2 regions of the Butyricimonas sp. genome follow, and region 1 is predicted to be linked to the other one. Evidence: riboswitches for the same ligand, from Rfam matches in the RefSeq annotation. Region 1 holds a riboswitch; the other holds the start of a gene.
The links. A riboswitch is a leader RNA that binds a small molecule or an ion and turns the genes downstream of it on or off. The one in region 1 is predicted to bind cobalamin.
Positions count from the first base shown of each region.

Region 2: it holds a riboswitch for cobalamin, as region 1 does, so the genes downstream of both, QVC79_RS05690 (ABC transporter substrate-binding protein) here and QVC79_RS06110 (TonB-dependent receptor) in region 1, are expected to answer to the same signal.

Region 1 covers NZ_JAHZBP010000003.1:267,919-272,072, forward strand. The annotation lists gene QVC79_RS06110 (TonB-dependent receptor) at 1-1,582, opposite strand, end outside; cobalamin riboswitch at 1,639-1,847, opposite strand; cobalamin riboswitch at 1,892-2,093, shown strand; gene QVC79_RS06115 (TonB-dependent receptor) at 2,201-4,154, shown strand, end outside.
Region 2 covers NZ_JAHZBP010000003.1:161,731-165,884, reverse strand. The annotation lists gene QVC79_RS05705 (hypothetical protein) at 1-65, opposite strand, end outside; gene QVC79_RS05700 (hypothetical protein) at 336-989, shown strand; cobalamin riboswitch at 1,222-1,427, shown strand; gene QVC79_RS05690 (ABC transporter substrate-binding protein) at 1,591-2,679, shown strand; gene QVC79_RS05685 (FecCD family ABC transporter permease) at 2,959-3,912, shown strand; gene QVC79_RS05680 (ABC transporter ATP-binding protein) at 3,909-4,154, shown strand, end outside.

The sequences.
Region 1 (4,154 bases):
CTGGGTTCCCGATGGTGATAGCCCCGCGGGCTTCGTAATCGTAATATAGTTCTTGTATGCTGGGGGTTTTAAAACCGGCGGCGTAGGATGTTCTGAAATTGAAGGAGCCGAGGGTGTACATCAAGGCTATTTTCGGGGTAAAGCGGTTCTTAAACATCTCGTTGTACACGTAGCGGAATCCCGGCAAAATTTGCAGGTTTTTCCAGAGGCGAATCTCGTCTTGTGCGTACAGGGCCAGCGTGTAGATCTCTTCTGGTTCTTCGAGGTTTCCGGGGTTTTTCATGTAGTCGTTCGTGTACTCGGTGCCTGCGGAGATTTTGTTGTATGAGCCGAGTTTAAACACGCCTTTCAGGTTCCCGTTGTAGTATTTTTGGCGTTTCGTCAATTCCTCGTCCCCCACGCGGAAGGTCGTGTCTTTTTTACTGACCTGTGCCACGGTGTACAGTTTGTTGTATTCGTAGTTGTCCATGTAGAGGTCCAGCGCGATGTAATCGGTGGAGTTTAGCTGGTAGCGTCCGCCCACGCCGATGTTGTAGTCCATGTAGGTTAGGTCATAGGTGTAGCCCCCGTCATCTTTTTTCTCCTGCACGGGACGGTTTACTTCCCGGTCAAAATACCCCCCTTGGGCGTACAGGCTTAGGCTTTTCACCGGGGCGTAGGTGAAGCGTTGATTGACAATGTTGGAATGGAACTTGCTGGAAGCTTCTCTTCTCGTGAGTATGGCTGTGTCCCCGTCAATCTCGTAAGGGCTTAATTGCCAGCCTCCCATCTGTCTCCTTTGGTAGGAGGTGGAAGAGGTGAATTTACCAAAGTGTAGGTCTACGCTGGCATTTTGCGAGAAGCTGGATTCTCCCCCGAAACGGGTCTTGGATTGCACGCTGATCGGGTCTTTCGGTTGTTCCGTGATGATGTTGATTACCCCGGCAATAGCGTCGGAACCATAGAGTGCGGATGCCGCTCCTTTCAGTATTTCGATACGCTTGACCCGGCTCATGTCAATACGGGAGAGGTCGGTGTTGTTGGACACGTCCCCGGCCACTTTTTTGCCGTCGACAAGGATGAGGATGTATTTGTTGCTCATGCCGTTCAGCGTGAAGTAGGAACCCATGACGGTGGGACGTATGTTGAATGAAGGATTCAGTAACAGGAGGGCATCTTCGAAGGAGTTCACGCCCGCACTTTTCAAGTCAGTACCGCTGATGACCTCGATGGGTACGGGAGAATCTTTCAAACGGCGGTGTGTTCCCGTTCCCGTGACGACAACTTGATTCAGGTTTACCGGGGTGGCCGTGAGCCGGAATAGAATGTCGTTTTTGTTGCTGTTGACTTTTATCGAGGCAACTTCGTAGCCTGAATAGCTTGCCCGTAGCGTGTACGTGCCATCCGGAATATTTTCCAGAATGAACTCCCCTTTGTTGTTGGTGGCAATCCCTATGCTTGTTCCGACCAGACGAACGTTTGCACCGATGAGGGCTTTTCCACTCTTTGCATCTGTGACTTTTCCTTTTAATGTGATCTCTGCAAACGAGGTACTTACCAAGGCTAACATGAATATCATGCCTAGCATTACAATTCTCTTCATTAGATGATGATGTTTTAAATGTTTATAATAGTATTCCTGACCCCGAGAATACGCTATTACCTATGTTTGTCTTGGCAGGTCTCCTGACTACGCCTAAGAAAAATACCTTCCCATCCGTGTGGACAGTGGTGTAAGAATCTTTCTTTGAATCTCCTTATCCGGAGAAACGGGCATCACAGTAGCGGGCACTGTTCCGGATTCTAACCGGCTTCCCTCTTGTGTGTTAATTGGGCATCAACACATCACCTAAGACGAGACAAATGTATATAATTTTTTATAAAAGGTTGTTGCCGGATGAAAAAAATGTATTACTTTCGCACCAAGTTTTGGTGCGGAACCTTCGGTCATGGAGGTAACGCTTAATAGGGAACCCGGTGTGAATCCGGGACTGTACCCGCAGCTGTAAGTTCCTTTACAAGGGATTTTGTACTTCAAATGTCACTGGTTATAAACTGGGAAGGCAACAAAATCCGGAACAAGTCAGAAGACCTGCCGAACAAGATAAACCATAGCTTTCGGGAAAAAAAGCGAGAGGGAAAAAGACGGATTTTACCTTAGACTCATGTTGCCCAAAAGACTATGTTAATAATGCTTTATTCATTATTAATATATAGTTGTATGAAAAAAGTTGTTGTATTAGCATTGTTGCTGTTTGTGTGTGTCGGTTCGCTTCTCGCTCAAGAGAACGACAAGCGAAAGAAAAAGAGTATCACGGATTCTTTATTCCGTATCGATCAGGTGGATGTGATGCAGAAAAAGAAGAGGATTGATTTGTTGGGATTGGATGTGCCTTTACGTTTCGTTCCGATAACGGTGAGCAAGTTGTCTAGTCAGATGCTTGACCGGAAAGGGATTGTCGATCTGATGGATGCCGTTAAGTTTTTGCCGGGGATTGTAGCGAAAGACAAGCAATACGGGCAATTCCAACAGTTTTCCATTCGCGGACAGGGGAGTGCGGTTGTTATGATTGACGGGATTCGCGATGAGCGGACGTTGAAGAATAACGTACCTTACGGGGATTTGGCTGCCGTGGAGTCTATCGAGTTATTGAAGGGTCCCGCTGCTATTTTGGCCGGACATTCGGCTATGGGTGGCGTGTTGAATATCGTGCGCAAGAAAGCATCTCCCGATTTCTCGGCCAACGCTCGTATCAGTTATGGTAGCTGGGATGAGAGACGAGCTACTCTTGGTTTCGGGGGAAAACTTGTGGGACCTCTCGAATATCGTGCCAATATCAATTATTCAACGGGTGACGGATGGCGTGAGGTGAATGCAAATCGTTTTTCCGTGTATGGTGTTTTGGGAGCTGATTTAGGAAAGTGGGGACGTATTGATGTGACCGGTAGTTATGCCGATGATGATTACACGACCGAGATCGGGGCTGCACCCGTTATGCCCGGTGATATGTTCTACGTGGACGGAGACAAACCGTACGCGCTGAAGGGGGATCGTCACCCGGAGGCGGATTACCGCGAGGTTTATAATGACTTTGCCAATAATTACATGAAACGGAAAGTATGGGATATGTCTGTGTCATACGTTTACCAGATCACGGATTGGATGAAGTTGAAAGAACGTTTTTCCTATTTCCACAGTGATTTGGATTATCATTGTATTGAGGGGCTTTCTTACCGCACTTCCAAAGACCCGATATACAAATGGTATTATAAAAAGTCAGAGACCGAGAAGATTTATGTTGACTTGGATACGGTTCAACGGGGAAATGCTGCCCGTCAGAACCCGTTGAATTTTAACCCGGACCATAAAAACGTGAATAACACGATCGAGTTGACCGGGAAGTTCGAGACAGGTTCCGTGTTGCATAACTACACGTTGGGATGGACGTACAATTGTTTTGATTTCGCCCAGTATAACGGTTATGGAGATGACGATTTGTGGGGGCCCGGTTTGGATGCACTTTTGCCTGTGCGGGATCCGCATATCGTGCAGGGGTGGTGGGACACGAAAGTTTCAGCCGTTTCCCTGCGCACGGAGAGAACGCATGGAATTTATTTGCATGACGTGATCGAATTTAATGATAAGTGGAAAATGATGGCATCCGGGCGTGTGGATTTGTATAGCCGGAAAACATCAAGTGCCACGATTGATGACGGGAAACAGAAATATGAAACGAAGAACAGGAAAGAATGGAAAGAGGTGGAGACCTCGGCATTCACGTATCGAGTGGGTGTCGTGTATTTTCCCATGCCTGAATTGTCATTCTACGGTTCTATTTCTTCTTATTTCAATCCTGTAACCACGACATATAGTCCTACCGTGATGTATTTGGACCGCAAGGGTAACGAGTTCAATCCTGACGAGGATGGGGGCGAAGTGTTCAAGCCGGAAAAGGGGTATTCCACGGAAGTCGGTGTACGTTACACCTTGAACGAGATGGTGGATATAAACGCAAGCGTGTTTTATATTCGTAAGTATAATATCGTGAAGAGTCTGGGAGACACGACGGTATTGGTGGATGGCGTGGCCACGGAGAAGAGTATCCGGGGACAAGTCGGAAGAGCCGACTCGCGAGGTTTTGACATTGAGGTGGTTGTTCGTCCGTTACCGACTT
Region 2 (4,154 bases), 110 kb from region 1:
CCGTAAGTGATTACGTTACCGAACTTACCCCGAATCTTTCCAAGTGGATTTACAAATTCCGCCATATCCTGTTATTTTTATGTTTCTCGCCAACAAAGATACACAAATAAACCAATGTAGTCACACTTTCAAACTAAATAAATAAATTATTACATGTATTATTCATGAGATATAAGTGATCACTTTCGTGTAAAGCGCTATTAGAACGCTATTAAACCCCTATTAAATCGCTATATATAATAGCGTTTTAAAAGAGTTTTATTTGCGTATTAAAAATATTCTATCTACTTTTGCTCATGAATTAATACACGAGTGATTATCAAATAATTATTATCATGGAAAACACATTATCTATTCCAGTAGCTCTCTTGGCACAAGGCTCTATCCGGATCGACGGGATAACCTATTACCGACACGGCAATAAAGTTCGGGCCTGCAAATCACGACGGAGCCCTAAAAAAACAAGAACCGAGGGGGAAGAGGAATCCTCCAGCCGTTTCACGGAAGCCCGTAAAATGTGGAGAATCTATCGTCGTGCCATCGGGGATTTACCGATATGGAAACTCATGGCCAAGGAGATGGGAATAAATAAAAGCGATTCCTTATTCCATTCTCAAAACGGGGGATGTTTTCGCCCGGGAGAAGGGGTATGGGCTTTCCCGACATTCCGATTCTCGACAGGCACGCTGGATGCACCGGTGATCACGGGTGTCACAAGGGAAGGATGGTCCGTGACCCTAAACTGGGAAAATGACATTGACTGCCCGAAAGCGAGCGTGTCAGATCAAGTGTATGTGGGATATTTTTACGGGACCTTACCCCGCGCCCCGCAAATGATCACGTGTTTTAACTCGTTCCGGGGCGACGGCAAGGTGACCGTGGACATCCCGGCAGCAAAACAACCGGAAGGAACGCCCCTACACCTCTACTTGTTTTTTGGCAATAAAGATACCACCCGTTTCTCTCCAAGCGTGTACGCGGGAGTGTAATGTCCATACGCTCCCCCCTCTCTTCGAAATCGTGATTACCGGACGTTACGCCCGCGGGAATTCATCGGCATGGGGGACCTTATGACAGATATGCAAGAAGTTAAACATTATTACACGCTTGGCATCCTCCCCCGTGACGGGATTGATCATCGAAAACCTCGCCTAACAGGTGGTTCATACCAATGAAATAAAAATCTTTTATCCAATTTATTGTCTAATTAAAAATTACGACCTATTTTCGCACCGTCATAGTTTCATACACCACTTCGTGATGTATTGAATGAAAAAGGGAATCCGGTGAAAATCCGGGACAATACCCGTTGCTGTATTTCCCCCTTTTAAAGGAAAAGTTTATCGTACGTTTGCCACTGGTTAGAATGCTGGGAAGGCACGATAAAAGGGATAAGTCAGAAGACCTGCTATGACGAGGGACAGATTTGCATCTGCGGGATTCAGATGGTAATCAGGTTGGATGGCAAGGTCATTCTGTTTTGATTTACCGTTTCAGGTTTTTCCCGCTTGCGTAAAGATCTCTCTCGAAGCAAAAAACTATTATATTATGAAACGAGTTCTATTTTTATTCATGTCAATCGTTCTTCTGATGCTATCCGGTTGTCAAACGAGAACAAAGTCCACGACCGCCTTCACGAAGGAAGTTTACTCACCGGAATACGCCGCGGGCTTCGACATCATGGGAGCTGATAACACGGAAAGCACGATTATTCGCGTGCGTAATCCTTGGCAGGGAGCGGAAGGCATTGAAATGTCCTACTTCGTGGCCCGGAACGGAGAGCAGGCACCGAAAGATTTTGACGGGGTGATTATTCCCGCGGGAGCCAAACGAATTGTGTGCATGTCATCCACTTACATCGCCATGCTGGATGCCATTAACCAAGTGGATCGAGTAGTCGGAGTTTCCGGGATGAATTATGTTTCCAACCCGTATGTCCTTGCCCACAAAGAAACCATAAAAGACATGGGGGCAGAAGTAAATTACGAACTTCTTGTCGGGTTGGCCCCGGATCTCGTGTTACTTTACGGCATCGGGGACGCGCAATCAACCGTGACGGACAAATTAAAAGAATTGAATGTTCCTTATATGTACGTGGGGGAATACTTGGAAGAATCTCCGCTGGGTAAGGCTGAATGGTTGGTTGCCATTTCCGAATTAACGGATAGCCGGGAAACAGGTACAAAAGTATTTAAAGAAATACCCGAACGTTATAACAACATGAAACAGTTAACGGCAAACGTGGAAAAACGTCCTACCGTCATGCTGAACACGCCGTGGAATGACAGTTGGGCCATGCCTTCCGTGAAAAGCTACGTGGCACAATTAATCACGGATGCGGGAGGGGATTATATTTACAAGAAAAACACCTCTAACGGAGCCGAACCCATCGGGCTGGAAACAGCCTACGGGTTGATTCGCGAGGCTGACGTGTGGTTGAATGTAGGTATGGCAACAACTCTCGACGAGTTAAAGATCATGAATCCGAAATTCAAGGATGCGAAAGCCATCCAAGAAAACAAGGTCTATAATAATAACTTGCGCTTAACGCCCGAAGGGGGAAATGATTACTGGGAATCGGCTGTTGTCCACCCGGACATCGTACTCCGTGACCTGATCAAAATCTTACACCCGGAACTGGTGACGGAGGATTTGTATTATTACAGGCACTTGGAATAGTTTAGAGTTTAAAATTTAGAGTTTAGAATGAAAAAAGCATCTACCCCCACCAGCTTCCCCTTACACAGGGGGAGAGACGAATGCGAGAAGACGCTACGATATTACAATGTAGCGTATCCTCCCCCTGTGCAAGGGAGTTAGAGGGGGTAGTTAAAGCGTCCCCCCGTGCGGCTGGAATCTAAAATCATAAATCAAGAAATTAATAACGGTGATGTCATTTTCAATTTTATCGTGAAACGCAATTCGATCATATTCCTTTTCCTGAGCCTGCTGGTTTTCGTGCTGTTCGCGCTCGACTTGGTGTCGGGAGATTCGGCACTTTCCGTCGGGCAGGTTTGGAACGTGTTCACGGGTAACGAGACGGATATGACAACCCGCAATATCGTGCTGTCGATTCGATTGGTGAGGGTGATCGTGGCTGTTCTGATCGGCGTGGCGCTTTCGATAAGCGGCTTGCAGATGCAGACGGTTTTCCGGAACCCGTTGGCAGATCCTTACTTGTTGGGAGTAAGTTCCGGATCGGGATTAGGCGTTGCTTTCTTTATCCTAGGGACTCCTTTGCTGGGACTGGCACATTCCGGGTTCTGGCAGTCGGTAGGTATTGTCGGGGCCGGATGGGGCGGGGCCGTCATGGTCCTGTTACTGATTGCCATCATCAGTCGTTACGTGAAAAATATCCTTGGGGTGTTGATCATGGGAGTGATGATCGGTTACATTGCAGGAGCTATCATACAGATTTTACAGTACTTGAGTTCTGCCGAACAATTGAAAATGTTCTTCCTATGGTCGATGGGTTCCCTAGGACACGTCACGACAACGAAACTGTTTATCATGATTCCCGTGATTTGCGTGGGTGTCATTCTCTCGATTTATTGTATCAAGGCATTGAATCTTCTTCTACTCGGGGAGAATTACGCCCAAACAATGGGACTGAATATACGGCGTGCCAGAACGCTTATTTTCGTGTCAACAACGTTGTTGACCGGAACCGTGACAGCATTCTGCGGCCCGGTGGGCTTTCTCGGACTTGCCGTGCCTCACGTGGCCCGTATGTTGTTTAACGACGCGGATCACCGGACACTTTTGCCGGGAAGCATATTACTGGGAGTCGTGGCCATGTTGATATGTGATATTATTGCTAAAACACTCGTGCTACCCGTGAATTGTATTACCGCCCTGCTGGGAATTCCGGTAATTATTTGGGTAGTATATAAAAATCTTCGACCGGTATGATACAACTAGAATCTTTAACACTGGGATACGGGCAACAAATCCTGCTGGACCGGGTGTCGGCCAGCTTGGACGGGGGCGGGTTGATCGCCTTGCTGGGACGTAACGGCAGCGGGAAAAGTACCTTGCTGCGGGCCACGGCGGGGTTAGGGGAAATCAAGTCCGGGCGAATATTGCTGGCCGGGAAAGACCTTGCCGGGTTGCGACCGGAGGAACTGGCTCGCACCGTCAGTTTCGTGACTACT